One region of the Alsobacter sp. P4_H11 genome, then DNA from elsewhere that is predicted to be linked to it. Evidence: predicted binding sites of a transcription regulator. Region 1 holds the regulator's gene; the other holds the start of a gene.
The links. The regulator LexA, encoded in region 1, represses DNA repair genes until DNA is damaged. The targets are predictions, from matches to a motif close to TGTTCNNNNTGTGTTCNG.
Positions count from the first base shown of each region.

Region 2: the regulator LexA is predicted to act here: its motif matches at 5,333-5,350, upstream of AC1DSZ_RS21335 (helicase-related protein).

Region 1 is NZ_JBFUKI010000005.1:355,995-371,103, forward strand. It holds gene glmS (glutamine--fructose-6-phosphate transaminase (isomerizing)) at 1-127, opposite strand, end outside; gene AC1DSZ_RS11270 (anthranilate synthase component II) at 439-1,050, shown strand; gene trpD (anthranilate phosphoribosyltransferase) at 1,070-2,083, shown strand; gene trpC (indole-3-glycerol phosphate synthase TrpC) at 2,089-2,931, shown strand; gene moaC (cyclic pyranopterin monophosphate synthase MoaC) at 2,928-3,425, shown strand; gene AC1DSZ_RS11290 (molybdopterin molybdotransferase MoeA) at 3,428-4,645, shown strand; gene lexA (transcriptional repressor LexA) at 4,785-5,486, shown strand; gene AC1DSZ_RS11300 (ComEC/Rec2 family competence protein) at 5,569-7,938, opposite strand; gene gltX (glutamate--tRNA ligase) at 8,066-9,493, shown strand; gene gltA (citrate synthase) at 9,734-11,020, shown strand; gene AC1DSZ_RS11315 (GNAT family N-acetyltransferase) at 11,169-11,624, shown strand; gene AC1DSZ_RS11320 (catalase family protein) at 11,943-13,034, opposite strand; gene AC1DSZ_RS11325 (L,D-transpeptidase family protein) at 13,206-14,483, opposite strand; gene AC1DSZ_RS11330 (hypothetical protein) at 14,810-15,085, shown strand.
Region 2 is NZ_JBFUKI010000014.1:26,348-41,456, reverse strand. It holds gene AC1DSZ_RS21355 (primosomal protein N') at 1-1,849, opposite strand, end outside; gene AC1DSZ_RS21350 (queuosine precursor transporter) at 1,924-2,535, opposite strand; gene rpmB (50S ribosomal protein L28) at 2,631-2,951, opposite strand; gene AC1DSZ_RS21340 (DUF3108 domain-containing protein) at 3,252-4,139, shown strand; gene AC1DSZ_RS21335 (helicase-related protein) at 5,462-8,938, shown strand; gene AC1DSZ_RS21330 (RNA-binding S4 domain-containing protein) at 8,946-9,263, shown strand; gene fdxA (ferredoxin FdxA) at 9,443-9,781, shown strand; gene AC1DSZ_RS21320 (CarD family transcriptional regulator) at 10,112-10,720, shown strand; gene AC1DSZ_RS21315 (dienelactone hydrolase family protein) at 10,809-11,675, opposite strand; gene AC1DSZ_RS21310 (RNA polymerase factor sigma-32) at 11,841-12,710, shown strand; gene AC1DSZ_RS21305 (M48 family metalloprotease) at 12,729-14,213, opposite strand; gene AC1DSZ_RS21300 (hypothetical protein) at 14,349-15,029, opposite strand.

The DNA.
Region 1 (15,109 bases):
CGAGATGGCCGTGCTCCAGCGTGGCGACGCCGGCGGAGTCATATCCCCGGTATTCCAGGCGCTTCAGCCCGTCCACGATCATGGAGGCGACCGGCGTTGTTCCCAGAATTCCGACGATGCCGCACATATGGCTGCTCCATGCCCGTTGACCCTGCGCCGAGGCTTAAGCTCTCGGCCCGCGTCGCGCAAAATCACTTTGGGTGACACTTGGTAACGGAACCGTCTGCATGGGCGGCGACGAGCCCTTCTCCCCGGAACGGGGAGGAGGTGGCCGAGCGCAGCGAGGTCGGATGAGGGGGATGCCGGGATCGGACGCGAGAACCCTCATCCGGCCCTTCGGGCCACCTTCTCCTCGTGCCGGGGAGAAGGGTAAAGCCGCCCCGCCTTGACGCCTCATCCTGAGCGCCGCAAAAGAAACGCGCAGCCGGACCCGCCCGCATGACCGCCGTCACCCTGATCGACAACTACGACAGCTTCACCTGGAACCTCTACCACGACCTCGGCAGGCTCGGGGCCAGCGTGACCGTGGTGCGCAACGACCAGGTGACGACGCGCGAGGTGCTGGCCGGCGGCCCCGACGTGATCGTGCTGTCGCCAGGGCCCGGCACGCCGGGCGAGTCCGGCATCATCCTCGACGTGATCGACAAGGCGGCCGGCGAGGTCCCGATCTTCGGCGTTTGCCTCGGGCTGCAGGCCATGGGCCAAGCCTTCGGCGGGCGCGTGGTGCGCGCGCCGCTGCCGATGCACGGCAAGGTGTCGACCATCCACCATGGCGGCCAGACGGTGTTTCGCGGCATCAACGGGCCGTTCCGGGCGACGCGCTACCACTCGCTCGTGGTGGAGCGGGACGGCTTTCCGGCCGACCTCGCGATCACGGCGGAGAGCGAGGACGGGCTCGTGATGGGCCTCTCGCACAAGTCCCTGCCCGTCCACGGCGTGCAGTTTCACCCCGAGAGCATCCAGTCCGAGCACGGCCTGCTGATCCTCAAGAATTTCCTCGACCTCGCATCCGAATGGAATAAGACGAGACGCGGGCGGGCGGTCGCCTGAGCCGCTGCGGAGCCTCGCCATGGACGCTTTCAAGCCCATCATCGCCAAGGTGGCCGCCGGCAGCCCGCTGTCGCGCGAGGAGGCCGAGGACGCCTTCGACACGATCCTGTCGGGCGGCTCGACGTTGGCGCAGACCGGCGCGTTCCTGATGGCGCTGCGCGTACGCGGCGAGACCGTGGACGAGATCGCGGGCGCTGTCGCGACCATGCGGGCCAAGATGCTGCGCGTGCAGGCGCCGGCCGACGCCATCGACATCGTCGGCACCGGCGGCGACAACTCCGGCAGCTACAACGTGTCCACGCTGGCCGCCATGATCACGGCCGCGTGCGGCGTGCCGGTCGCCAAGCACGGCAATCGCGCGGCCTCCTCCAAATCGGGCGCGGCGGACGTGCTGGCCGCGCTCGGCGTCAAGGTCGGCCTCGAGCCCGAGAAGGTGACGCACTGCATCGCCGAAGCCGGCGTCGGCTTCATGTTCGCGCCCACGCACCACGCCTCCATGCGCCATGTCGCGCCGGTGCGCGTCGAGCTCGGCACCCGCACGATCTTCAACATCCTGGGCCCGCTCTCCAACCCGGCGAGCGTGAAGCGCCAGGTTCTGGGCGTGTTCTCCGAAAGCTGGCTGCAGCCCATCGCCGAAACCCTCAAGGTGCTCGGCTCCGAGCGCGTCTGGGTGGTGTATGGCCGCGACGGCCTGGACGAGATCACCACCACGGGCGAAACCGCCGTTGTTGCGCTGGAGGATGGCGAGATCCGCCGCTTCGTGATCACGCCCGAGGAAGCCGGGCTGGAGCGCGCGCGCCCGCAGGACCTGAAAGGCGGCGAGGCCGACCACAACGCCGCCGCGCTGCGCGCAGTGGTGTTCGGCGAGAAGACGCCCTATCGCGACATCGCGGTGCTGAACGCCGCCGCCGGGCTCGTGGTGGCCGGCAAGGCGCATACCTTGCGCGAGGGCGCCGGCATGGCCCAGCAGGCGATCGACAGCGGCGCCGTGAAGGGCGTGCTGGACCGGCTCGTCACAGCCTCCAACGCCTGAGCGCCATGTCGGACATTCTCGCCAGGATCGAAGCCTATAAGCGCCGCGAGATCGAGGCCGCCAAGGCCCGCGTGTCGCCGGCCGAGATCGAGCGCCGCGCCCTTGCGGCGGCCCCTCCCCGCGGCTTCGTGCGCGCCATCGAGGCGCATCTCGCGCAGGGCCGCCCGGCCCTGATCGCCGAGATCAAGAAGGCGAGCCCGTCCAAGGGGCTCATCCGGGCCGATTTCGATCCGCCCTCGCTGGCCAAGGCCTATGCGGAGGGCGGCGCGAGCTGCCTCTCGGTGCTCACGGACGAGCCATCCTTTCAGGGCAAGCCCGAATACCTCGCCCAGGCGCGCGAGGCCTCCGGGCTGCCGGCCCTGCGCAAGGATTTCCTGTTCGAGCCCTACCAGGTGTTCGAGGCCCGCGCCTGGGGCGCCGATTGCATCCTGGTGATCATGGCGAGCCTTTCGGATGCGGATGCGCGCCTCCTGACCGACACCGCGCATGCGCTCGGCATGGACGTGCTGGTGGAAGTGCACGACCGCGCCGAGCTCGACCGCGCCCTGCCGCTCGGCACGAGGATGGTCGGCGTTAACAACCGCAACCTGCGCACCTTCGAGGTGAGCCTTTCGGTGTGCGAGGAGCTCGCAACGCATATTCCGGCGGACCGCATCATTGTGGGCGAGAGCGGCATCTTCACGCATGCGGACACGCGGCGGCTCTCGGCCTCGCGCATCGACACGTATCTGGTGGGCGAGAGCCTGATGCGGCAGCCCGACGTGGCCGCGGCCACGCGCGCGCTGCTGTTCGGTGACCAAGTCGCGGGCGGAAAAGCCGGGGCCGCCACGCAGGCCGGCGCCGCATGAGCGAGCTCACCCACATCGACGCCAGCGGCGCGGCCAGCATGGTGGACGTCTCCGAGAAGGCCGTGACGTCGCGCGTCGCGGTGGCGGAAGGTCGTGTCGTGATGCTGGCCGAAACCGTGGCGCTGATCCGCGCCGGCGACGCCAAGAAGGGCGACGTGCTCGGCGTCGCGCGCGTGGCCGGCATCATGGCGGCCAAGAAAACCCACGAGCTCATTCCGCTCTGCCACCCGCTGATGGTCTCCAAGGTTGCGGTGGAGCTCGTTCTCGACGATACGCTGCCCGGCGTCCGCGTTTCGGCCACCGTGAAGGTGTCCGGGCAGACCGGCGTCGAGATGGAGGCGCTCACGGCCGTGTCGGTCGCCTGCCTCACCATCTATGACATGGTGAAGGCCGCCGACCGCGGCATGCGCATCGAGGGCGTGCGCCTCCTCGAAAAGGACGGCGGCAAATCCGGGACCTGGCGCGCCGACGCTCCCACCGCCGGGCCTCGCTGAGCGTGGCGGCCGAACCCCTCCTGGCCGTCGACGAGGCGCTGCGGCGGGTGCTGGCCGCGGCCGCCGAGCCTTTGCCGGCCGAAGAGGTCGCGATCGCGGAAGCGCTCGACCGCACTCTGGCGGCGCCGCTCGCCGCCACCCGCACCCAGCCGCCCTTCCCGGCCTCCGCGATGGACGGCTACGCGGTCCGCGCCGCCGACGCCTTCGTGGGCGCGACCCTGCGGGTGATCGGCAAGGCGCCGGCCGGCCGGGCCTTCCCGGGCGCGGTGGGGCCCGGCGAAGCCGTCCGCATCTTCACGGGCGCGCCGGTGCCGGAGGGCGCGGACGCGATCCTGATCCAGGAGAACGCGACGGCCGACCGCGACGCCGTGACGGTGCGCGAGGCCGTGCAGGCGGGCGCCTTCGTGCGGCCGGCCGGGCTCGATTTCAGCGCCGGCGAAGAGCTTCTCGCCGCCGGGCACAGGCTGAACCCGCGCACCGTGGCGCTGGCGGCCGCCATGGGCCTGCCGCGCCTCTCCGTTCGCCGAAAACCACGCGTCGCCATCCTGGCCACGGGCGACGAACTCGTGCGCCCCGGCGCAGCCGCGCGCCCGGACCAGATCGTGACGTCCAACTCCTACGCGCTCGCGGCGATCGCCCGCCGGGCCGGCGGCGAGCCCATCGATCTCGGCATCGCGGGCGACAGCTTCGCGGCGCTGGAAGGCGCGATCGAGACCGCGCTCGCGCAAGGCGCGGACGTGCTCGTCACGCTGGGCGGCGCATCGGTCGGCGACCACGATCTCGTCCAGTCCGCCCTCACCCAGCGCGGCATGCAGCTTGGTTTCTGGCGCATCGCGATGCGGCCGGGCAAGCCGCTGATCTTCGGCCAGATGGGCGCGATGCGCATTCTCGGCCTGCCGGGAAACCCCGTCGCCTCCATCCTGTGCGGGCGCCTGTTCCTGGTTCCGCTGTTGCGCGCCCTGCAGGGCGACCCGCAAGCGGGCGATGACCCGACCGAGCCCGGGCTGCTGGGCGTCGACGTGCCGGCCAATGACGGTCGCCAGGACTACCTGCGCGCCAGGTTCGAGCCCGGCCCCGATGGACGCCCGGTGGCCTATCCGGCCGCCGTCCAGGACTCGTCCATGCTGCGCATCCTCGCGCAGGCTGACGGGCTGGTGCTGCGCGCGCCGCACGCCCCCGCCGCAAAGGCCGGCGAGCCTTGCCGCGTGATCCGCTTCTGATCGACTCGGGTTGGCGAAATTGCAACTTTTGAACCAGCACGATTGCGGAACACAGAATGAACATGTATGGTTTGTTCGTGATTTGTTTTGACTGAGTCGGGCGCAGGCGCCCGATGGTCCATCAGGGCGGGATCGGGCGATGTTGACGCGAAAGCAGCATGAACTTCTGCGCTTCATTCATGACCGCCTGCGGGAGGACGGGGTGCCGCCCTCCTTCGACGAGATGAAGGAAGCGCTGGAGCTGCGCTCCAAGTCTGGCATCCACCGGCTCATCATGGCGCTGGAGGAGCGTGGCTTCATTCGCCGCCTGCCCAACCGGGCGCGCGCCCTCGAGGTGCTGCGCATGCCCGAGCAGTCCCTGCCCGGCGCAGCGCCGCGCGGACGGTTCAGCCCGAGCGTGATCGAGGGCAATCTCGGCAAGGTGCGCCCGAAGTCGCCGCTGGGCGAAGAGGCGAACCAGAACGTGGCGGTGCCTGTGATGGGACGCATCGCGGCCGGCACGCCGATCTCGGCCATCCAGTCGCGCAGCCACACGATCAGCCTCCCGCCGGACCTCCTGTCCACGGGCGAGCACTACGCCCTCGAGGTGCGCGGCGACTCGATGGTGGACGCCGGCATCCTGGACGGCGACACCGTGGTGATCCGCAAGCAGGACAACGCCAACAGCGGCGACATCATCGTGGCGCTGATCGACGACGAGGAAGCCACCTTGAAGCGGCTTCGGCGCAAGGGATCGTCCATTGCGCTGGAGGCCGCCAACCCGGCCTACGAGACGCGGGTGCTCGGCCCCGACCGGGTGCAGATCCAGGGCAAGCTTGTGAGCCTCGTCCGGAAATACTGAGGCGCGACGCCCGGCCTCGGCAGCGCGCCAGGCCGACTGGCGGGAGCCTTACACGGTGAGCGCCGGTCAAGCGCGGTCTGGCTCACGGCTCCGCCGGCGGGCCGGGATCGTCAGGATCGTCGACGGCTGGAGCGGCTCCGCCGCCGGGCGTCGCGGGCGCTGAGCGTGCAGCTTTCGCCGCCGCTGCCGTGGGTTCAGCCGGCTTCCTGACCGGAGGGTGCGGCAGCCACGGCCGGTCCCGCAACGCCGTGCGTTCGCTCGCCGCCATGAAGCCGTCCGCCGTTGCGGTGAGCGCCGTGGCGCCGGCGACCGAGAGGCGGGTGCGGTCCATCACGAGCGGCTTGTCGCACCAGGGCGGCGCCTGCAGCGGCGTCACGATCACGGCCGCGCGGCGGCAGTCCTCCTCGAAAGCCCCGGCGACCAGCACTTGCGACACCGCGCGCCCGTCCGGCAGGCGCACTACGCAGCCGAGCGGGTCGCAACGCGCGCCCGCGCCCAGCGTGGCGTCGCCGGCGTTTCGCACGTCTCCGTCGGCGCGCAGCCACTGCTCGGTCACGAAGGCGCCGGCCTGCCGGCCGACCAGCACGAGGCGCCCGTCCGGGCCGCGCACCGCCAGGGCGCGGCCATCGCGCGCCATCACGATGTCGGGCGCCTGCGCGGAGGCGGCCAGCCCGGCCCCGAGCAGCGCCAGCGGAACGCTGGCCCAGCGCAGGGCGGTGCGCCATAGCGTCAGCCACAGCAGCGCCATCGTCAGGCAGAGCACCGCCGCCATGCCGAAGGCGGGGATGGCCTGGGTGGAGCCCGGCCAGGCGCGCACCCTCGCGGAAATGCGCAGCATGCCCTCCACGCCGAGGCCCATGATCTGCCAGATCGGCCCATCGAGCCCGAACGGGTAGGCGATCGCGCCCAGCAGCGCGGCCGGCATCACCACCAGCGACACCAGCGGCAGCGTCAGGGCGTTGCCGACCAGCCCGAAGGGCGTGTAGCGCTGGAAATGGTAGAGCCCATAGGCGCCCGTGGCGGCCTCAGCGACGAGGGTGGACAGCACGGTGCCGACCGCATGGTGGCGCAAGCCGTCCAGGATTCTCGCCGGCCAGCCCTTCGCGGGCGCCTTGGCGGGCGGTGGGGCGAGACCCAGCCCGACAAAGGTCCCGGCCTCGGGATCCGAGCCGGCCCCGCCCGGCCGCTCGAAAACGGCGATCAGCGCCGCCACGGCCGCGAATGACATCTGGAAGCCGGGCGCCAGCGCGCTCTCGGGCTCGATCAGCAGGAGCAGCAGCGCCGCAAGGGCAAGATTGCGCATGGAGAGCGCCGGCCGGTCCACCAGGATGGCGCCCAGCAGCACCAGCGTCATCACGAGCGAGCGCACGGTGGCGACGTCGCCGCCCGCGAACACCGTGTAGCCGGCGCCGGCCAGCATGGCGCAGAGCGCGGCCCATTTCTTGATCGGGCGGCGCAAGGCCAGCCCCGGCGAGAGCGCCAGGGCGGCGCGCACCAGCCAGAACACCATGCCGGCGGCCAGCACCAGATGAAGCCCCGAGATTGACACCACGTGGTAGATGCCGGCGGCGCGCAGATCGTCGTTGACGGCCTCCGGGATGAGCCCGCGCTTGCCCGTCACCAGTGCGGCCGCGACGCCGCCCGCCGCCCCGCCGATGCTGCGGGCGATGCGCTCGGTCATGTCGTTGCGGGCGCGGTCGATGGCCGCGAAGACACGCAGGTCAAGCGGAAGGGCCGCCGGCGCCGGGTCGAGCTCGATCTTGCCGGCCAGCGAACCCACCGCCCCGATCGCGCCGAAAAAAGCGTCGCGGGCGAAATTGTAGCCGCCAGGGCGCGACGGCTCGGGCGGCGGCAGGAGCCGGGCGGTGGCGCGGATCGTTTCGCCGGGCTTCACGGTCGGGTGGTTCGGGGTCGTCACCCGCACGCGGTAGGGCAGCGCGGCGGGCTCCACGCCTTCCATGGCGATGACGCGGATCATCAGCCTGCCGCCGGCGATGCGGGTGTCCATGCCCTCGACGACGCCCGTGAGCTTTCCGACGCGGACCCGGTCGAGCACGGGCGCGGCCATCAGGCGCGTGCGCAGCGTCGCGGCGAAAAAGCCCGCCGCCACGGCCAGCAGCGCGATCGCGACGCCGGAACCGGCGCGCGAGCGAAGCCGCAGCGCCATCGCGGCGCCGGCCGCGATCGCTGCCGTGACTCCCGGCGCCCAGAGCGACGGCTCCTGGTCGGCCGAGAAGTACAGCAGCACGCCGAGGCCGACCGCGACGGGCAGCCACAGGAAGAGCCGCCGCTCCTCGATCTCCTGCTCGAACAACCCGCGGATATGCGCGAGGCCGCCCGCGACGGCCTCGCCCCAGGCGGCCCAGCCGCCGCCGACGCCGGACAGCCGCCCGCCGCGCAGCGCCTGCGCGGCAGCCCTGCCCCGGCCCGATGGCCAGCCGCCCTCCCCCATGCCCGCAAGCCCCGCGCGCGGCGCCCTTAACCTCGCCGGACATTGATGCTACAGCACCGCCTCTTGCGGACCAGCGACGGGCAGTTGCATCGTCCGCCATCCTCTTTTTTTAGAGACGCTCCGCCCGATGTCCGCACCCGTCGTGACCCGCTTCGCCCCCTCGCCGACCGGCTTCCTGCATATCGGCGGCGGCCGCACCGCCCTTTTCAACTGGCTCTACGCCAAGCGCCTGGGCGGCAAGATGCTGCTGCGCATCGAGGACACCGACCGGGAGCGCTCCACCGAGCCCGCCATCGCGGCGATCATCGACGGGCTGCAATGGCTCGGCATCACGTGGGACGGCGACGTCGTGCACCAGTTCGCCCGCGCGGCGCGCCATCGCGAGGTGGCCGAGAAGCTGCTGGCCGAGGGCAAGGCCTACCACTGCTACGCCAGCCAGCAGGAGCTCGAGCAGATGCGCGAGGCCGCGCGCGCCGAGGGCCGGCCCATGCGCTATGACGGCCGCTGGCGCGACCGCGACCCCAGCGAGGCCCCGGCCGGCGTGAAGCCGGTGATCCGCCTGAAGGCGCCTACCGAGGGCGAGACCGTGGTGGAGGACCAGGTCCAGGGCCGCGTCACCTGGCAGAACAAGGATCTCGACGACCTCGTGCTGCTGCGCTCGGACGGCAACCCCACCTACATGCTCGCCGTGGTGGTGGACGACCACGACATGGCGGTCACGCACGTGATCCGCGGCGACGATCATCTCACCAACGCGGCGCGGCAGACGCAGATCTACCAGGCCTGCGGCTGGGACGTGCCCGTGATGGCGCATATCCCGCTGATCCACGGCGCGGACGGCGCCAAGCTCTCCAAGCGGCACGGCGCGCTCGGCGTCGACGCCTACCGGGCGCTCGGCTACCTGCCGGCCGCCCTGCGCAACTATCTCGTGCGCCTCGGCTGGAGCCATGGCGACCAGGAATTCTTCTCCACCGAGGAGATGATCGCGGCGTTCGACCTGTCGGGCGTCGGCCGGTCCCCGGCGCGCTTCGATTTCGCCAAGCTGGAGCACCTTAACGGCCACTACATGCGGGCGAGCTCGGACGAGGAGCTGGTCGCCGCCATCGAGGTCATCCTGCCGGAGGTCGGCCCCGCGCGCGGCGCGCCGACGAAGCTCGATCCCGCCTTGCGCGCCAAGTTCGTGGCCGCGATGCCGGGCCTCAAGGAGCGGGCGAAGACCCTGATCGAGCTGATCGACAGCGCCTACTACCTCTATGCGAGCCGGCCGTTGAACCTCGAGCCGAAGGCCGAGCAGCTGCTGGCCGATGGCGGTCGCGAGCGCATCGCGGCGCTGCTGCCGCAATTGCGGGCGCTTGGCGAGTGGACGGCCGCCTCCACGGAAGCCGCCGTGCGCGCCTTCGCGGAGCAGACCGGGGCCAAGCTCGGGCAAGTCGCGCAACCCCTGCGGGCAGCCCTTACGGGCCGCTCAACTTCCCCGGGTTTGTTCGACGTGTTCGCGGTGCTGGGCCGCGACGAGAGCCTGGCGCGGCTGGAAGGCCAGGCCGCCAGGGCCTGAGCGTCCGCAGGCCCGCGCCCGACGCGCAGCCGCCCGACTTTCGGTGTGGTTGAACGGCCTTCGCAATTGCGATAGCAACCATTAGGCTTCAGGCGAACTTGCGATCTTGGGACCGGGTTTTGTCTCCCTTTCGGGGCATTTCCGGACCGTCGACAGCCGCCTGATCTCGCCGCCGCCGCCATGCGCCTCGTTTGGCGGCTGCTGCCACGCCGTGACGTCTTGGCCGAAGGATGACCGCCTATGAGCGCGCCCGCTAACCTTTCGATTTCCGGAAAGACCGTCGAATTTCCTGTCAAATCCGGCTCGATCGGTCCGGACGTGCTGGATATCGCCAAGCTCTACGCCCAGACGGGCATGTTCACGTATGATCCGGGCTTCACCTCCACGGCGAGCTGCGAGTCCAAGATCACCTATATCGACGGCGACGAGGGCGTGCTGCTGTATCGCGGCTACCCGATCGACCAGCTGGCCGAGCACGGCGACTTCCTCGAGACCTGCCACCTGCTGCTTTACGGCGAGCTGCCCACCGCCGCCCAGAAGGCCGATTTCGACTACCGCGTCACGCGCCACACGATGGTGCACGAGCAGATGATGCGGTTCTTCCAGGGCTTCCGCCGCGATGCGCACCCGATGGCCGTGATGGTGGCCAGCGTCGGCGCGCTGTCGGCCTTCTACCACGACTCCACCGACATCTCCGATCCGACGCAGCGCATGATCGCCAGCATGCGGATGATCGCCAAGATGCCGACGCTCGCCGCCATGGCGTACAAGTATTCGATCGGCCAGCCGTTCGTGTACCCGCAGAACGACCTCGACTACACGTCGAACTTCCTGAAGATGTGCTTTGCGGTGCCGTGCGAGGAGTACAAGGTCAACCCCGTGCTGTCGCGGGCGCTGGACCGCATCTTCACGCTGCACGCCGACCACGAGCAGAACGCCTCCACGTCCACGGTGCGGCTCGCCGGTTCGTCGGGCGCCAACCCGTTCGCGTGCATCGCGGCCGGCGTGGCCTGCCTGTGGGGCCCGGCGCATGGCGGCGCCAACGAGGCGGCGCTGAAGATGCTGCAGGAGATCGGCACGGTCGACAAGATCCCGCACTTCATCGCCCGCGCCAAGGACAAGAACGACCCGTTCCGCCTGATGGGCTTCGGTCATCGCGTCTACAAGAACTACGATCCGCGCGCCAAGATCATGCAGAAGACCACGCATGAGGTGCTGAACGAGCTCGGCATCAAGGACGATCCGCTGCTGGACGTCGCGATCGAGCTCGAGCGCATCGCGCTGCACGACGAATATTTCATCGAGAAGAAGCTCTATCCGAACATCGACTTCTATTCGGGCATCACCCTGAAGGCGATGGGCTTCCCCACCTCCATGTTCACGGTGCTGTTCGCGGTCGCCCGCACGGTCGGCTGGATCGCCCAGTGGAAGGAGATGATCGAGGACCCGTCGCAGCGCATCGGCCGTCCGCGCCAGCTCTACACCGGCGCTCCGCTGCGCGAATACGTGTCGATCAACCAGCGCTGAGCCGCAAGGCCTCCTGGCAAGACTTGGAAATCCCCGCTTCGGCGGGGATTTTTCGTTGCAGACCGCATGGCGAGGCGGGAAGCTCTTTCACCCTCCCGTGCGGACGTCGCCTCCTATGCCTGAGCCCTCCCCTTTCCGAATCGCGCCCGTGCGCACCGCAGACGATCTCGCGGCGACGATCGCGCTGTTTCGCGCCTATGCGCGGTCGCTGGATGTCGATCTCTGCTTCCAGGATTTCGAGGGCGAGATGGCGGCCATGCCGGGCAAATATGCGCCGCCGCGCGGCGAGCTGCTGCTGGCGCGCCTCGCGGACGGGACCCCGGTCGGCGCGGTCGCGCTCCGGCCGCTCGACGAGCCCGGCGCCTGCGAGATGAAGCGCCTCTACGTCGCCCCGGAAGGGCGCGGCATGAGGCTGGGCGAAGCGCTCGTCCGTGAAACCATGACGGCCGCACAGAGTCGCGGCTACGACGCGATCCTGCTCGACACGCTGCCGAGCATGACGGCGGCGCAGAGCCTCTATCGCAAGCTCGGCTTCAACGAGATCGCGCCCTACTACGACAACCCGGTGGTCGGCGCGTTTTTCATGCGCCGGGCGCTCGCGTAGCGCTTGGCTCAATCTCCTCAGATGGCTTTTTATCCTCTCCTGAGGCGACCACCCGCAGGTCGGAAGCTCCCCAGTCTCTCGGTAATCCTTCGCTTAACGCTCAACGCCCCTCGTCCTGAGGAGCCATGCAGAGCATGGCGTCTCGAAGGACGAGGGGTCCAGAAGGCTGCAATCGTCGTGCAGGCTGAATCCCTCGTCCTTCGAGACGCAGGCCCAAGCGAGCCTGCTCCTCAGGATGAGGGTATCGAGGGTGTTTGAAAGACTCTTGGGCCAACCCGCTCAGGAGGAGGGGCCTTGAGCTCAACCTAGTCCAGGCCCTCAGCTTGGCGCGTCCCCCGTCATCTTCGGGTCGACGCTGTTCTTCTCGAAGCGGAAGGCGGCCGAGCGCGGATAGGCGACACGGCGGGCCCGGTTCACCGCCCCGAGCGGCCGATGCGCCGCCAGGCCGTGCCAGGGACTGAAGGCCATGCCGTCGTCGATCTCGCGGGCCAGCGCCGGGCTCCAGCTCTCCTGCGGCTCCACGGTGATGCGGGCGACCGCCACGTGCGGGCTCTCCGCTTCGGGCCAGACCACCGAGGCGTCCTCGATCGGCATGGTCTCGATGTCCATGCAGAGCTGCGCGCGCAGCTCCCAGGTTCCGCCCTCGCGGGCGAACAGCGCCAGCATGGCGCTGCGCACGCCGTCGTGGTCGTCGCCGATGTCTATAGGCGCACCGGTGAGGGCCTGCAGGTTCGGCGAGGCCGGCGCGGCCGACACCTTGGCGATGTAGTCGCCCCAGAGCAGCGGCGTCTGGCTGTGGTAGGTCTCGCCGGCCGGGTTGGTTTGCGGCTCGCCTCCCATGGTCTTGAGCAGCGCACTCTGCCCGCCGAATGCCTCGAGCACGCGCTCGGCGCCGCCGGCCACAGTGGCGACGGCTCGCTTCAGCGGCTCGACCCTGTCCGTGGTGGCGGCAAGGAGCTTGAGAGTGGACAGAAAGGCCTCCGGCGTCGGGGCGCTGAAAGCAGGGCCGTTCACGAGCACGAAGTCCTGGTCGTCGCCGGTTGCGCCCGGCAGGCGCGGCCCCGGCGCGCCGAGGATCTTCAAGGACAGGCCCCGCGGCGTCGAGATGCTGTCGGGCAGGATGTCGCCTGGAACTGACGAGAACCGCATCACCACCGGGTAGCTCCCCGGCTTGCTGAACAGCCCCTGCGCGTAGGCCGCCGGCAGTCCGCCGAGGATCTCGATGCGCCCGCGCACCAGCGCGTGGCTCTTGGCGTGGACGCTACGCAGCCCGTGGCCGCCATCCGCGAAGGTCTTGCGGCTGATGCCCACCATGGTCTCGGCGATTTCGGCCGCGACGCGCGCTTCCTTTTCGGCGTCGACCTGCTCGAGGGAGGGCTGGAAGGGGATGGGGGTGCGGGGGTCCGACATGCAAGCGTTCCTGATCCTGAGATCGAGGTGAACGCGGGCCGGCTTCGGGTCGTTGCCTGACGGGGCGTGGTCCACGCCGTCCATTCTTCTGGCGCCTGCGCCAACCCCTCAAATGAAAACCCCGCCGGTTCGCGGCGGGGTTTCTTGCAGGCGGAGATGACGTGGCGCTTGTTACTGCGTCTCGTCGTCGAAGTTGCTGGACGCCACGGAGGCGACCGGCGTCGCGCCAAGGCCATCCTTGTTGTAGATGTCGTCGCGGAACTGCACGACGCCCTCGGGCGTCGCCCAGGCGGTGATGTAGACCCAGTAGACGGCGACCGGCGAGGCCAGGCGCGCGTCGACGCGCTGGCCGGATTCAATCGCGGCGTCGATCTGCTCGCGGGTCCAGCCGGGCGTGTCCTTGAGCAGCCAGGTGATGTAGTCGCGCACGTTCTGCACGCGCATGCAGCCCGACGACACGAAGCGGAAGTCGTCGCCGAAGATGCCCTTGGCGGGCGTGTCGTGCATGTAGACGCCATACGGGTTGGCGATGTTGATGCGCACCACGCCGAGCGAGTTGAAGTCGCCGCCCGGATCCTGTCGGAACATGTAGTGGGTCGCCTCGTCCGAGCGCCAGTTGATGGCGGTCGGGGCGATCTCCTGCCCGGCCTTGTTGTAGATCCGGATCTTGTTCTCGGTCAGGTAGTTGGCGTCCGCCTGCATCTTCGGGATCAGATCCTTCTTGATGATCGAGGCGGGCACCGTCCAGAAGGGGTTGAAGTTGATGTCGGTCGCCCGGGTGGTCATCACCGGCGACTGGCGGTCGATCTTGCCGACGCCTGCGGCGTGGCGGGTCATGACCTGGCCGTTCTCGACGGTCTCGACCAGGGCGGCCGGGATGTTGGCCACCACGAAGCGGTCACCCAGGTTGCCCGCATAGGAGCGCAGCCGGACAATGTTGGTCTCGAGCTGGCGCAGACGCACGGCGGCCGGCACGTTCATGGCCGTCACGGTGTTCTGGTTGACGATGCCGGTCGGCATCAGGCCGTGGCGCTCCTGGAAGCGCTTCACGCCGGCCTCGACGAAGCTGTCGAACACCTGCGAGCCGCCGGCGTTCTGGTCGAGGTCGCCGGATGCAATGAGGCGGCGGCGCAGGGCCACCACGGTCGCGCCCTTGGAGCCGAGCTTGAGGTTGGCCGACGGCATGGACGGGAAGCCGCCCTGGGCGACGAGCTGGCGATAGACCTCGATGGTCTGCTCGGTGGCCTGGAGCGTCAGCGGCGAGAGCACCGGGGTCGTGGAGCGCGCCACCTTCTGGGAGGTCGCGGCGTCATAGTTTTGCTTCCACTCGGCCTGGCCGAATGCGCTCTGCGCGAAGGCGCTCGAGAACGCGCCGGACGAGGCGGCCATCAGGGTCGCCAGTCCCGTCAGGGCGAAGTCGCGGCGAGAGATCGATTTGAATGCGCTCATGATGCGTTTTCAACTGCAGTTGCGTGAGGGGGACGTCGAACATGATCCTTGAGGGATCAGCGTAAACGAACCGTTCTCACTTGGATTGCCCCGGGCTTATGGGATCGGAAATGCAAGTTCCAGTCCGGCGAATTTAAGGCGGCGCGGCCATGCTTTCGCAGGCTGGCGAGGCACTGTGGCGGGGGCGCCACGTTTCGGCGGCCGCATAGGAAGGCAGCGTGAGCGCTGCGGAGCTACGCAGCGCTTCTGCGTAGTCGGACCGGATCGAGGGAAAGCCTGGGCTGCGCCATAGTGAGCCTCAGAAAACGGCGCACGCGGAGGACATCATGCTCGCACTCAACCAGGCCAATCTCGCCAACTCTTTCGCTTCTCAAGAAGACGTGATCGTGACCGAGTTGCGGCTGCGCCTGTTCCAGGTGGAGCAGCTGATCGAGCGGCTTTCGCCGCACATGCGGGCCCAGCAGGATGCGCCCGTGCGGATGCTCGGCGCTCCCGCCCCGGCGCTCTCGTCGGAGGCCGTGGACGCGATCGAGCGCCTGCAGGCCGCCGCCAGCGCCCTGCGCAAGGGCATCTCGGAGCTCAGCCGCGCCGAGCAGGCCTGAGTCTCAGGACCCAGAAGCTTTGGT
Region 2 (15,109 bases), on a different contig from region 1:
GCGCCTTCAGCACCGGGTGGTCCGGCTGGAAGGTCTGCAGCAGCGCCCGGCCGGATGTCGCGCCGCGGCCGGCCCGGCCGGTGACCTGCTGAAGGATCTGGAACGTCCGCTCGCCGGCGCGCGGATCGCCTGAGGCCAGGCCGAGATCGGCGTCCACGACGCCTACCAGCGACAACATTGGGAAGTTGTGGCCCTTGGCCACGAGCTGCGTGCCGATGATGATCTGGAATTCGCCCTCGGCGACCGCCTCCAGCTCGCGCTTCAGCCGCTCGGTCCCGCCCGGAAAGTCGGAGGACAGCACCAGCGCGCGGGCCCCCGGAAATGTCTCGGCCACTTCCTCGGCGAGGCGCTCCACGCCCGGCCCGCATGCCGCAAGGCAATCCAGGGCCCCGCAGGACGGGCAGGCGTCGGGCCGCCGCTCCACATGGCCGCAATGGTGGCAGACCAGCGCCCGGCGAAACCGGTGCTCCACCAGCCAGGCCGTGCAGTTGGGGCACTGGAAGCGATGCCCGCAGGCATTGCACAGCGTCAGCGGCGCGTAGCCGCGGCGGTTCAAGTAGAGCAGCGACTGCTCGCCCCTCTCCAGCGTCTCGCGCACGGCGGTGACCAACCGAGGCGACAGCCAGCGCCCGCGCGGCGGCCCATCCTTGCGCATGTCGATGGCGGCGAGCTCCGGCATCGCGCGCCCACCGAAGCGCTCCGGCAGCCGGACATGGCGGTAGCGCCCGAGCTGGGCGTTGACGCGGCTCTCGATGGACGGCGTCGCCGAGGCCAGCACTACGGGCGCGCCCTCGATGCGGCCGCGCACCACCGCCATGTCGCGGGCGTGGTAGTGGACGCCGTCTTCCTGCTTGAAGGCGTGCTCGTGCTCCTCGTCGACGACCACGAGGCCGAGATCCCGGAACGGCAGGAACAGCGCCGAGCGCGCGCCCGCCACCACGAGCGCCTCGCCGGACGCCACCGCCGCATGCGTGCGCTCGCGCCGCCGCCCGGTCGCGCCCGAATGCCACTCGGCCGGCCGCACCCCGAAGCGCTGCTCGAAACGCTGGAGGAACTGCGCCGTCAGGGCGATCTCGGGCAGCATGATCAGCGTCTGCCGGCCGGCACGCACCGCCTCCGCGACGGCCTCGAAATAGACCTCGGTCTTGCCCGAGCCCGTAACGCCCTCCAGCAGGGTGACCGAGAAGGCCTTGGCCGTCACGGCCTCGCGCAGGATCGCGGCCGCATCGGCCTGCCCCGTCTCCAGCACGGGGTGCTGATGGTCCGGATCCGGCCGCGGCGCGATCGGCGGCGGCGGTATCCCGACCGTCTCCAGCGTGCCTTCGTCGATGAGGCCGTCGATCACGCCCACGCTCACGGCGGCCGCGTCCGCCAGCGCGCGCTTGGGCAGGGCGTAGCCGCCCTCGGCGGCCGCAAGCACGCGCGCACGCGCGGGAGTCATGCGCCCGGGAGGCGGGCCCGCGAGCCGCACGCCCGTGGTGATGCGCTCGGGCGTGGCGTCGGGCTCGGGCGCGCGCAGCGCCATGCGCAGCACCATGCCCTTGGGCGCGAGCGTGTAGCGCGCGACCCAGTCCACCAGCTTGCGCAGATTGTCGGGCAGGGGCGGGCAGGCGATCTTTGCGGCGATTTTCTTGAGGTTGGAGCCGGACGGCCGGCGGCGCAGCTCCCAGACCACGCCGACCGTCTCGCGCGGGCCAAACGGAACCTGCACGACGCAGCCCGGCTCGAGGTCGAGATGATCCGGCGCCACGTAGGAATAGGTCTGGTCCAGCGCGACGGGCGTCAGCACCTCGGCGATCAGCGCGCCTTGCGCTTGGGTGTTCGTGTCGGGAGCGTCCGCCATCGCCATGGGGCAGGCTTACCAGATTCGCCCGCCCGCGGCGCCGTGCGGGACGACCGGCAGCGCCGCGCCTGGGCCGGGGCTCAGCGAGCCGGCTGCGGCTCGGCCTTTTCCATGGGCAGGATCACGGCCATCAGCGCGCCATAGGGCAGCAGCGACAGAAGAGCGATCACGAGCTTCACGGCGAAATCGCTGATCGCCAGGCTCTGCCAGAGCGCCATCGGGTGCTGGCCGAGGAACGGGATCATCACGGACATCTCGGGGTCGCCCGCGAAAGCGATGGAGAAGAACAGCAGCGTATCGAGCGCCGAACCCACGACGCTGCCGACCAGCGGCGCGCGCCACCAGGTCTGCCGCCGCAGCTGGTTGAACACCGACACGTCGAGAAGCTGGCCGACCAGGAACGCCGTACCGGACGCAATCGCGATGCGGGGCGTCGCGAGCGCGACCGAAAGCACGACCGCGATCACGAAGCCGACGATCACGAGCTTGCGGGCGACGCCGACGCCATAGCGGCGATTGGTGAGGTCCGTCACCAGGAACGACACCGGATAGGTGAACGCCCCCCAGGTCAGGTAGTCGCCCAATCCCCAATACGCGAACGGGTGCTGCACCAGGATATTGGAAGCCACGACGACCAGCGTCATCGCGACAACGGGCAGTGCCAGGGTCCTGAAATCACGGATCGACAACATGGCGACGCTCCTGGGGCCTGAGCCCGTCCTATACGCGAAAAGCCCCGCCGCGGGGCGAGGCTTCAGGCGTGGCAATCCAAAGAGGATGAAGGCGCTTACTGCGCCGCCACGGACTCGTTGGCCACTGCCTGGTTCGAAACGGCCTTCTTGGCGATCTCGCGCTTCAGCTCGCGGGCGCCCTGCGACAGCGTCTCTTCCGAGGACTTCGCCAGGAACGCGTCGAGGCCGCCGCGGTGCTCCACGGAGCGCAGCGCATGAGCCGAAACGCGCATGCGCACGGCGCGCTGCAGCGAGTCCGACTGAAGCGTCACATGGAACAGGTTCGGCAGGAACCGCCGCTTGGTCTTGCGGTTCGAATGGCTCACCAGGTGGCCCGACTGCACACCCTTGCCCGTCAACTCACACCGACGCGCCATGGTCGATCGTCCTTCGTGTTCTGAGCCGCGGGTCTCACGACGATGGTGTCGCCGAAAAGCAGAAGGCGGCCGAGGCCGCCGCCGGAACCCACGCAGCAATCAAATGGTGGCTGCTCTATAGTGGCGAGCCGCAGCAGCGTCAACCGCCAAACCGGCGGTGAAAACGCGCGCCATCGCTCTCATTCGCCTGATAGCCCGCGAATCAGCCATGATCAACGCGCCACGAATCCGACGCTTTCGCGCGCGAAACAACCCCATCGTGCGGATCTGGCGAGGCCAGACCGGGAAACCATGATCGCCATGACCGAAAATCCCCCTCAAGGCTCGAAGGCTCGCCTCGCCGCTGCGGCCTCGATCGCGGCGACCGTCCTGGTGGCCGCCATCCCGGCTCGCGCCGACAACGTCGCCATCCAGTACGGCCTCACGCTGGCCGGCCTTCCGATCGGCACCGCTTCCATGACCGGGTCGGTGACGCGCGAGAGCTACAAGCTCGACGTCCAGGCCAAGATGACCGGGCTCGCCGGCATGCTGACCAGCGGGCGCGGCGCCGGCGTGGCGACGGGCGTCAATGCGGGCGGCAAGCTCCTCCCCGCCACCTACGCGCTCTCCTCCGGCGGCGGCAGCCAGGTCTATACCGTCCAGATGGCGCTCAAGGCCGGCGACGTCGCGGCCGTGGAGATCAACCCGCCCCTGGACGTCAAGGTCGACCGTGTGCCGGTGCTGGACAGCCACAAGCGCGGCGTGGTGGATCCCGTCAGCGCGCTCCTGTTCCCGGTGGCGGGCCGAGGGCCGCTGCTCGAGCCGGCTTCCTGCGATCGCACCATCCCGGTCTTCGACGGCGCAGGCCGCTTCGACGTCACGCTCAGCTATACGGGCAAGAAGGACGTGGACGTCCCCGGCTACAAGGGGCCGGTGGTCGTCTGCTCGGCGCGCTACACGCCGATCTCGGGCCATCGCACCGGCCGCAAGGCGACGCAGTTCATGGCCGACAACCGCGACATGGAGGCCTGGCTCGCGCCGGTGGAATCCGCGCACGCGCTGGTGCCGGTCCGGATCGCGGTGCGCACCATGGTGGGCTCCACCGTGATCGAGGCGACCAAGTTCAGCATCACCCGCACGGCCGACGCCGGCGGCGCGCCGACCACCACGGCGGCCCGGGCCGCGTCGGCCGAACAGCAGCGCAACTGACGGCCCTTCGCCCACCTCGCGACGCGCCAAAACGAAGCGCTCCGGTTAACGCCGGGGCGCTTTTTTGATGTGCATTTGGACGGTCAGAGAACGCGCAAGCGCCTGTCCGGATAGGGTTGCCGGTGATTCGTGCCCGTCCCGTTCCCGGTTACGGCCAATCGTAAAGGCGGGCGCCCCGCGTGGCTCCCGGAGTGCTTCACACTCTGTCCATCTTTCGGATTTCGCCGGCCCCTGCCGGGCGTTTCACGACGGACAAGCATCGAGTCCCGTACCGGGACGTCAGGTTAACGCCATGGCGTCGAACAGGTCGCGCCTCGGCGCGGGCCGGCGTTCGCGGCCCGAGGCGGGCGCTGGCGTCGCAGCGATTCGTGCCCGCTCCGTTCGGCGCTGTTCCGCTTCATGAACAAGGAACGAGCCACGGTCGCGGCGGATTGAAGCTGATCATTAACTCTTGGAGTCAACCGGGGCTCGTTGTCGCTGATCCCGCGTCGGGACAAATGTTAACGACCGCCCTCCTCCGGACCCCGCTGGCGCTCCATCCGAAAGCGCGCCGCTTGAGGCCGCAGAACAGCGCGCAGTGATTCGTGCCCGCTCTGTTCGGGCCTGTTCCGCTTTGTTAACTGGCGGCCAAAAACCCGCAGGCGCCACCGGGCTGAAGCAGCGTCCCGCGGCGGGATCGCGGATTAACGCCTGATGGCGCCGCGAGCCATCGGGAGTGGCCCGCAAGGCCCATGCACCGCCTCACGCACCAGCGATTCGTGCCCGCTCCGTTCTGGCTTCCGGCCTTTCGTAAATGCGGCGAGCCTTCGCGCGCCTCGGGTTCTCACTTCGGGACGAAGCCCTAACGCCAATCCGGTCGAGTGATCCCGACGTCCAAATCCAGCGCGCCGCACGATTGAGGCTGTGCTTGGGTTCGCAGTGATTCGGGCCCCCTCTGTTCGCGCCCTGGCCCAATTGCTAACGCCCACAGGAAAGATCCTGGCCGCAACTGAAAGAATCCGTTCACAAACGGAGAGTCTTGCCAGGACCGCTCGACTCCGGCGCGAATCCAGCCTGTTTGCCTGTTCGCGGTTGCCGGGGGCGAACAACGCAATTCACCTCGGCCAGACCCGGCCGCCCGGTTCGCACAACTTTCTGCGAGTCGCGGAAGACTCGCGCCGAAACGCCGATTCGACCCCGATTCGTTCGGGGCCCGTTCGCTTTATTTTGTGCCAGCGTCGCCCGGCTCCGTGCTAAACGACTGCACGAAACAACTCCCGACCTTGGCCAATGGCCGCGCCCATGCTCGCCGGCGCACCGGCCTCTCCCCATATCCAGGTCCGATGCTGCCACGCTCCCTTCCGCCTTCCATTCGCGCGCGCGGCGTCACGGCCGTGCTCGGGCCGACCAACACCGGCAAGACGCATCTGGCGATCGAGCGCATGGTGGCGCACGGCGGCGGGCTCATTGGCCTGCCGCTGCGCCTGCTCGCCCGCGAGGTCTACCAGCGCCTCGTCGAGCGAACCTCGGTGGACGCGGTCGCGCTCGTCACCGGCGAGGAGAAGATCAAGCCGCCGGGGGCCCGGTTCTGGGTCGCCACCGTGGAGGCGATGCCGCGCGATCTCGAGGTGCCGTTCGTGGCCATCGACGAGATCCAGCTCGCGGCCGACCGCGACCGCGGCCACGTCTTCACCGATCGCCTGCTGAACATGCGCGGCCGGTCCGAGACCCTGCTGATCGGCGCCGCCACCATGAAGCCGCTGATCGAACGGCTGCTGCCCGGCGCCAACATCGTGTCGCGACCCCGCCTGTCGCAGCTCACCTTCGCGGGCGAGAAGAAGCTCACCCGCCTCCCGCGGCGCAGCGCCATCGTGGCCTTCTCGGCCGAGGAGGTCTACGCGATCGCGGAGCTGATCCGCCGCCAGCGCGGGGGAGCCGCGGTCGTGATGGGCGCCTTGTCGCCCCGCACCCGCAACGCCCAGGTCGAGATGTACCAGTCGGGCGATGTCGACTACCTGATCGCCACTGACGCGATCGGGATGGGACTGAACCTCGATGTCGATCACGTCGCCTTCGCGGCCGACCGCAAGTTCGACGGCGCCATGCACCGGCGGCTCAATCCGGCCGAGTTCGGCCAGATCGCGGGCCGCGCCGGCCGGCACCTGCGCGACGGCACCTTCGGCACCACGGGCCGGTGCGAGCCCTTCGACACGGAGCTCGCGCGTTCGTTGGAGGACCACGTCTTCGACGCCGTGAAGGTGCTGCAATGGCGCAATCCCGAGCTCGATTTCGGCACGGTCGCGCGGCTCGTCGCTTCGCTGGACCGCAATCCCGCCGAACAGGGCCTCACCCGGGCGATCCCGGCCGATGACGTGATCGCGCTCGAGACGGTCGCGCACGATCCCGAACTCAAGGCCTTCGCGTCGAGCCCTGCCGCGGTGTCGCGGCTGTGGGACGTCTGCCAGGTGCCGGACTATCGCCGCGTGGCGCCGGCCGCCCATGCCGACCTGGTGGGCACGATCTACCGCCAGCTCATGCGCGACGGCCGCCTTTCGGAAGACTGGTTCGCGGCCCGGGTGGCCGAAGTGGACAGGACGGATGGCGACCTCGACACCCTGTCGAACCGCATCGCCCAAGGTCGCACCTGGACCTTCGTGGCCAACCGGCCGGACTGGCTTCGCGATCCTGAGCATTGGCAGCGCGTCACCCGTCAGGTAGAGGACAGGCTGTCCGACGCATTGCACGAGCGTTTGGCGCAACGATTTGTGGACCGCCGCACGAGCGTGCTCATGCGGCGCCTGAGAGAGAATGCGATGCTCGAGGCGGAAATCACGGCGGCGGGCGACGTGCTCGTCGAAGGCCACGCGGTCGGCCGGCTGCACGGATTCCAGTTTGCGCCGGATCCGCAGGCCGGCGGCCCTGAGGCCAAGGCGTTGCGCAATGCGGCCCTGAAGGCGCTTGCCAACGAGATCGACACGCGCGCTGCGCGGCTGTCGGGCGCGGGCGACGACGCCTTCGTGCTCGCCAATGACGGCGCTGTGCGCTGGCAGGGCGAGGTGGTCGCCAAGCTGACGGCCGGCGAAAAGCTGCTTGAGCCGCGCCTGCGCCTTCTGGCGGACGAGCAGCTCACCGGCGGATCGCGCGAGCAGGTCCAGGCCCGCCTCGATCTCTGGATCAAGGCGCATGTCGAAAAGCTGCTCGGACCGCTGCTGAAGCTCGAGAACGCCGAGACGCTGACCGGCATCGCGCGCGGCCTCGCGTTCCAGATCGCCGAGGCGCTGGGCGTGCTGGAGCGCTCCAAGGTCGCGGACGAGATGAAGCATCTCGACCAGGAAGGCCGCGGCGCGCTGCGCAATTTCGGCGTGCGCTTCGGCGCCTACCATCTCACCGTCCCGGCCCTGCTGAAGCCCGCCCCGCGCGGGCTGGCGGCCCAGCTCTGGGCGCTGAAGCATGGCGGTCCCGAGCCCAAGGGGCTCGACGACATCCTGCATCTGGCGGCTTCGGGCCGCACCTCCATCCCGGTCGACAAGGAAGTGGCGCGCGGCCTTTACCGCGCCGCCGGCTTCCGCGTTTGCGGCGAGCGCGCCGTGCGCGTCGACATTCTGGAGCGCCTGGCGGACCTGATCCGCCCGGCGATCCACTATCGCCCCGGCGTGACGCCCGGCGAGCCGCCGGCCGGAGCCGCCGATGGCGAAGGCTTCGTGGTCACCACCGCGATGACGTCGCTCTGCGGCTGCGCGGGCGAGGATTTCGCCTCGATCCTGCGGTCGCTCGGCTACCTCGTCGACCGTCGCCCGGGCCCGGCCATCACGGTCGCGCTCGCCCCGATGGCGCCGACCACGCCGGCCGTGCAGGCCGTTGCTCCGGCGGCCGATGCGCCTGCGGAAGCCTCCGCCACCGAGGCAGCCGCCACGGACGCGGGCGTCGCGGACGCGAGCGTCGCGGAAGCAGCCTCGACCGAAACGGTTACGGACGCCCCCGAGGGCGAAACGGCTGCGCCGGCGGAGGCCGCGACGGCCGATGTCGGCTCCGAAGCCTCCGAGCCCACGCCGCTCGACGCCATCGCGGCAGACTTCGCCGCCGGCGGGGTCGCCCCCGAGGCCGCAGACACGGCCGCTGCTCTCGACGCTGGGGATGCGGCTCAGCCCGCCACCGCGGAGGCGGTCGCCCAGCCGGCTTCGGCCGACGACTCCGAGACAGCCCTCACGGCCCAGCCGATGGTCGATGCGGCCGGCTCCGACGCCCCGGTCGACGCTCCGGCCGAAACCGCCGAGCCGGCAGCTCCCGCCGAGCCGATCCTGATCGAGGTCTGGCGCCAGCATCGCCACCAGGGTGGGCAGCGCCCCGCCCGCGATCGCAACGCGCGTGGCCAGGAGCGCAATGGCCAGGAGCGCAACGGCCAAGCGCGCAACGGTCATGCCCGCAACGGCGCAGCTCCGGGCGAAGCCCCGCAGGGCGAGCGCGGCCCCCGCCCCGATCGTGGTCCCCGGCCCGAGCGCGGACCACGCCCCCCGCGCCCCGAGGGCGGCGGCGAGAACCGACAGGACGCTCGGCCGGCCAGCCGGCCGGATCACCGCGGCGACAACCGTCCGCAGGGCGATCGTCCCGATCATCGCGGCCCGCGGCGTGACGACCGCTTCGGCAAGGGCGGCCCCAACCGCGGCGGCCCAGGCAAGTTCGGCGGCAAGCCGGGCGGCGGTGGAAAGCCCGCCGGCGGTTGGACCGATCGTCCGCCGCGCGAGAAGGCGCCCGATCCCAACTCGCCCTTCGCCAAGCTGCTCGCCCTGAAGGCCGAGCTCGAGTCCAAGCAAAAGGGCTGACGACCGCATGGCGCGCCGCCACGGGTCCGGGTCCTCGCAGGACCGTGAGCCGGAAGGCGGCGCAGCCGATCGCCAGCGCCTCGACAAGTGGCTGGTCTATGCGCGCTTCGCCAAGACCCGCACGGTCTCGTCGGAGCTGATCGAGAATGGCCGCGTCCGCGTGAACGGCGCGCGCGTCACCAACCCGGCGCGCGGGCTAGCGGTCGGCGACGTCCTGACGCTGGCCCTGCCGCACGCCGTGAGGGTTGTCCGCGTCACCGGCGTGGCCGAACGACGCGGCTCCTTTCCGGACGCGCAGACCCTCTATGAGGACGTGAGCGGCTGAGGCGCGACGGCGTGCGTATTGCCAGCGCTTTGCGTCTCGGCTAGGCATCCGACCGTGAGGGACCAACCCGACGCCTCTTCGCGATCGTGAAGGGCGGCGGATATTCGAAAGGACGTGGGCGCGCGGATCGCAGATCGCGCCTCGTCCTTGCGCCGGCGCTGCCGGCCCGGGAGTTCGCAATGACGTATGTCGTCGTCGAAAACTGCATCAAGTGCAAGTACATGGACTGCGTGGAAGTGTGTCCGGTGGACTGCTTCTACGAGGGCGAGAACATGCTCGTCATCCACCCCGACGAGTGCATCGACTGCGGCGTCTGCGAGCCGGAATGTCCCGCCGAGGCGATCAAGCCCGACACCGAGTCCGGCCTCGAGCCCTGGCTGAAGCTGAACGCCGAATACGCCAAGGGCTGGCCCAACATCACGGTGAAGCGCGACGCGCCTGGCGACGCAAAGGAGCATGACGGTGAACCCGGCAAGCTCGACAAATATTTCTCGCCGAACCCCGGCCAGGGCGACTGATTCCGCCGAGGGGTCGCCCCGCCGCAAGGGAGAGTCGCTGCCGCAACAGAGCGACAGCGGCTCGAAACCTTTGATTCACACACCCATTTGTGATAGGGTGTGTTTAGTCGATCACATCTGGCGCGCTCGCCCCTTACTCTGACCCAATCTTTGAGTGAAATGCCCCGCTAGTGGCTGAGCGGGACTGGCAAGCGTTTTCGATTTTTTCGGCTGAATCATGAGACGGCGTGAATATCCAATTCGCGCCGCGGGGTTATTCGTCGGCTTCGGCCGGCCTTCGCACGTGGCGGCTTGGCCCACTGGGCCCGGCCTCAGGGAGATGTCCTGAATATGACGACCGCTAAGAAGAGCGCCAATCGCCAAGGTTACAAGACGGGTGAATTCGTCGTCTATCCGGCGCACGGCGTCGGCCAGATCATGGCGATCGAGGAGCAGGAAGTCGCCGGCTTCAAGCTGGAGCTGTTCGTCATCTCCTTCGAGAAGGACAAGATGACCCTGCGGGTGCCGACCGCCAAGGCCACCTCGGTGGGCATGCGCAAGCTGGCCGAGAACACGCTGGTCACCAAGGCGCTTGAGACCATCACGGGCCGCGCCCGCATCAAGCGCACCATGTGGTCCCGCCGCGCGCAGGAGTACGAGGCGAAGATCAACTCGGGCGACCTGATCGCGATCGCCGAAGTGGTGCGCGACCTCCATCGTTCTGACGCCCAGCCTGAGCAGTCCTATTCCGAGCGCCAGCTCTACGAGGCCGCCCTCGACCGGATGGCCCGCGAAGTCGCGGCCGTGAACCGGCTGCACGAGACCGAGGCCCTGAAGCTGATCGAGTCGCAGTTGGCCAAGTCGCCGAAGCGCCTCAAGACCGCCGACGCGGATGCGGACGCCGAAGTCGAGCCGGAGGCCGCGAACGAGGCCGAGGACGACCAGGAAGAAGCCGCCTGATCGGCTCCTTCTCCGAGAATTCAAAGAGCCCGGCTTCGCGCCGGGCTCTTTCGTTCGGAAGACTGCGCCGCGCCGCCACGGGCGCAGGTCAAGAGGCGAGCTTTTCCTTGAAGAACGCCACCGTCCGGTCAAAGGCCAGCGTGGCGGCTTCCTGGTTGTAGCGCTCGGCGCTCGTGTCATTGTGGAAGGCGTGGTTGACGTCCTTGTAGATGAAGATCGTGTGTTGGACGCCCGCCTCCTTCAGGGCGGCGTCATAGCCCGGGATGCCGGCGTTCACACGGGTATCCAGTCCCGCATAATGCAGCATCATCGGCGCCTTGATGCGCGCCACGGCTTCGCTCGGCGGCGCGACGCCATAGAACGCGACCCCGGCGCCGAGGCGCGGCTCGCGCGTCGCCAGGATGTTGACCATGCCGCCGCCCCAGCAGAAGCCGACCGCCCCGACCTTTCCGCCGCCATTCGGATGGTCCTTGAGAAACGTCATCATTGCGCCGGCCTGGCTCACGACGCTCTCGCCCGTGAGTTTCGCGAACAGGTCGCGCGCTGCGTCGGCGTCCGGCGGCGTGCCCCCGAGCGGCAGCAGAAAGTCGCCCGCAAGGGTCAGGAACCCCGCGGCAGCGAGGCGACGCGCAACGTCCTCGATATGAGCATTGAGGCCCCGGTTCTCATGCAGCACGATCACGGCCGGGCGCCTGGCGTCGTCCTTCGGGCGGGCCAGGTAGCCGGCGATATCCACCCCCGCGACGTTGGTTCGCACCCGCTCGGCGACGATGCGCGGATCCGTCTCGGGAACCAGAGCCGCATGGGCGTAGTTCGGCTCCAACGCGACGAGGGCGGCGCTCGCCGCCGCCGACGAGCCCGCCAGGGCCGACAGGCGTTCGAGGAACGTTCTGCGGGCCAGGGGCTTGTGGGTGTACTCGTCGTAGAGTTCGATGATGCGTCGATCGAGCGCCATGCGGCGATGCTCCCTTTTGGCGTTGAACCGTACAGCCCCCTGCCGCTTCAGGGTGGCGGCGATCGTGGGGGATCACAAGGCCGGAACGGCCCTCGGGCGGGCCGCCGGTGATCCGGACCGATCACGAACGCGTAGAGACAATCAGGATCCGATACGGAGGCCGGCATGGGTGAGATCTCGGGTGTGCGACGCACCTTCGTGAAGGCGGCCATGGACGCCCCGTTCCTCTCGCGAGAAGAGGAACATGGCCTTGCGGTGCGTTGGAAGGATTGCAAGGACCAGGTGGCGCTTCACAAACTCGCCTCGGCGCATATGCGGCTGGTGATCGCGATTGCGGCCCGCTTCCGCCACTACGGCCTGCCGATGGCCGACCTGATCCAGGAAGGCCATGTCGGCCTGTTGGAGGCCGGCGCCCGTTTCGAGCCCGAGCGTGAGGTTCGCTTCTCCACTTACGCGACGTGGTGGATCAGGGCTTCGATCCAGGACTACATCCTGCGCAACTGGTCCATCGTCCGTGGCGGCACCAGCTCGGCCCAGAAGGCCCTGTTCTTCAATCTCCGGCGCATTCGCGCCCGACTGTCCCAGTCCGCAGCCGGCGACAGCACGATCGACGTCCACCAGGAGATCGCGACCGCGGTCGGCGTGTCGCGCAACGACGTCGCGCTGATGGAAGCGCGGCTGTCTGGTTCCGACATGTCGCTCAATGCGCCGCTGACCGACAACGATTCCGGCGCGGCCGAGCGCGTCGACTTCCTGGTCGACAACGCACCCTTGCCGGATGAGGCCGTCGGCGAGGCGATCGACTCCGAGCGCCGCGTAAAGTGGCTGCGGTCCGCCCTCACGGTGTTGTCAGAGCGCGAGCTCAACATCCTGCGGGAGCGTCGCCTCTCGGAGCAGACCGCCACGCTGGAGTCGCTGGGCGATCGGCTCGGCATCTCCAAGGAGCGTGTCCGCCAGATCGAAAGCCGCGCGCTGGAGAAGCTCCGCCGCGCCCTGCTGGAAAGCCACCCGGAACCGAGCGCGGTCCTGATCTGAACGGCGCGCGACGTAACCCTACTCGACGATGATCTTGTAGACTGTGCCGGGGCGAACCGGGCCGTTGCGCTCGATGCCGTTCAGCAGTTGGAAGCGCTCCACCGGCCGGTCTGTCGCCATCCGGGTCGCGAGCGTCTCCACCGTGTCGCCGGCCTGGGCGGTGACAAGCCCGACCTTGAGAGGCTTCACGCCGGACGCCTCCTCGGGGCTCATCAAATGCAGGCTTTCGATCGCCTGCCGGAAGGACCTGTCGGTCTCGGGCGTGTAGTTCTTGGCCGCCAGAATGAACCGGTAGGTCGCCTGCCCGGCCTGCACGGCCGCGAGCCGGAAGGTCCACTCCTCGCCCTTTGCCACCGTGGTGACGGCCGGCAGTCCGTTCACCGTGAGAGTCTCGACCGGCCCGACCTCGACGCCCTCGATCCAGCCCGACACGATGTAGGCCGGCAACGCGACGCCGTCCGGCATCTTGACGCTGTCGAAGCGCAGCGCCTGCGCGCCGCCTGGCGCGAGCCCCAGCACCGCCGACGCGGAGTTCTCCAAGACGAAGCTCGCCGGCGCGGTGAACGCGAAGCCGAGTTGCGGATGCATGAACCGGTTGCCCCGCACCACGCCCTCGGACGGGTCGTCGCCGAACGTCATGCCGGAGATCGCCTGCAGGTAGCGCTCGCGATCCGTTTCACCGATCCCGGGCGCACGGATCTGACGGGCGGCCGTCAGGGCCTGCGAGACGCGCTCCGGCGTGGACGGATGCGTGGACAGGAAGTTCGGCCCCTGCGAACCCTTTTCGCCCAGCATGGTGGCCCGCATGGCGGATTGGCGTCCCAGCGAAGCGAGGAAGCGCGCCGCCCCGAACGGATCGAACCCCGCCTTGGCGATCGTCCTGACGCCGATCTGGTCCGCCTCGAGTTCCTGCGACCGCGAGAAGCTCGCGAGCGTGAGCTTGCCGCGCGCCTGCACGACCTGCTGGGCGTCACGGTCGTTCAGGACCTCCGAAACAACCCGGCTGACGATCTCCGACCGGCGCTCCAACTCGGCCCGCTGCATGGCATGGCTCAGCGTTACATGCGCGACTTCGTGCGCCATCACGGCCGCGACCTCGGACGTGTCGTTCGCCAAAGCCAGCAGGCCGCGCGTCACGTAAAGGTTGCCGCTCGGCAGCGCGAAGGCGTTCACGACCGGGGAGTTCAGGATGGTGACCTGGTATTGCTGATCCGGCCGATCGGTCGCGGCCGCGACGCGCTTCATCACGTCGTTGAGCAGGCGCTCGGCCACCGGTGCGCGATATTCGCCGCCGAAATTGGCCACCAGCCGCTTGTGCTCGCGATTTCCGACCGGCTCCACGCCGGTGACCCGCGGCGCGGATGCGGGGAGGCTGGGCGCGGTGCCGGCCCCGAACCCGATCCGGTCTGACGCACAGCCCGCCAGCCCCAGCGCAAGCGCCAGCACGGCGGCGAAGGGGACCACGCGAACGCGGGCGCGAACAGCGACGCCTGTCAGGTTCATGCTCGGATGGGCGTGTCCGCCCCTACAGACTGGCAATCTCGACACACCCGCGATCAGCCGCAACCACGACGCCGTCGACGCCGAATCCGCATTTCCGGAGCTGAGCCCCCGTTCTCTCGCCGGCCGACATGAGCCTCATTCGATTCGCTCGATGTCCTCAGGAGCGTTGATCTCGATGACGGGACCGCCGCTTTCGGCCACGACCCCACGCACCCGCACGCGAAGCCCTTTCAGAGATGACCACCTCATGCCCGATGCTTCAATCCTGTTCAAGGAGCGTTTCGAAATCGTGACGGTGAAGTCCTCGCTCCAGTTCTCGCCGAAATTGAGGTAGGCGCGGGTTTTGCGCTCGCTGGTGCTCACCACTCGCCCTTCCACCACCGCGAAGCGTCCGACCTGCTGGAGGATGGCGGCCGGGTCGCCGGCGTCAAAGCGGGCTTGGGCCTGCGCCCAGGCGCCCCTTGCGCCGCGCCTTGCCTGCGCCTCCGCGTTGGCGAGCGCAGCCCCGCAACGCGCCGGCAACTCGGCCGGATTGGCGGAGGCGAGCCCCTCGCGCACCAGCGCCAGCGCGAGGTCGTCGCCCTGTTCCACTTTTGCGATCACCCCGGAAAGCCGGCCCCAGCGGTCGGGCCGACCGGCCACCGGATGGATCACGAAGGGCCCGGTCTCGATGAAGCGCCGCACCGCGTCCATCCGTCGCCGCTCCACGTCGGCGTCGCCGCCCGCCGCCGAGGCCGCGCCCGCAGCGATCCAGGTCCGCCCATCGGGCGACGCCAGATCTCCGTCATGATTGATCTTCAGGTCGGCGACCGCCACAGCGGTTCCCAGCCGGCAAGCCGCGACCTGGGCCTCGGACGCCGTACCGCCGCAAAGCAGCGTGGCGAGCATCGCGAAAC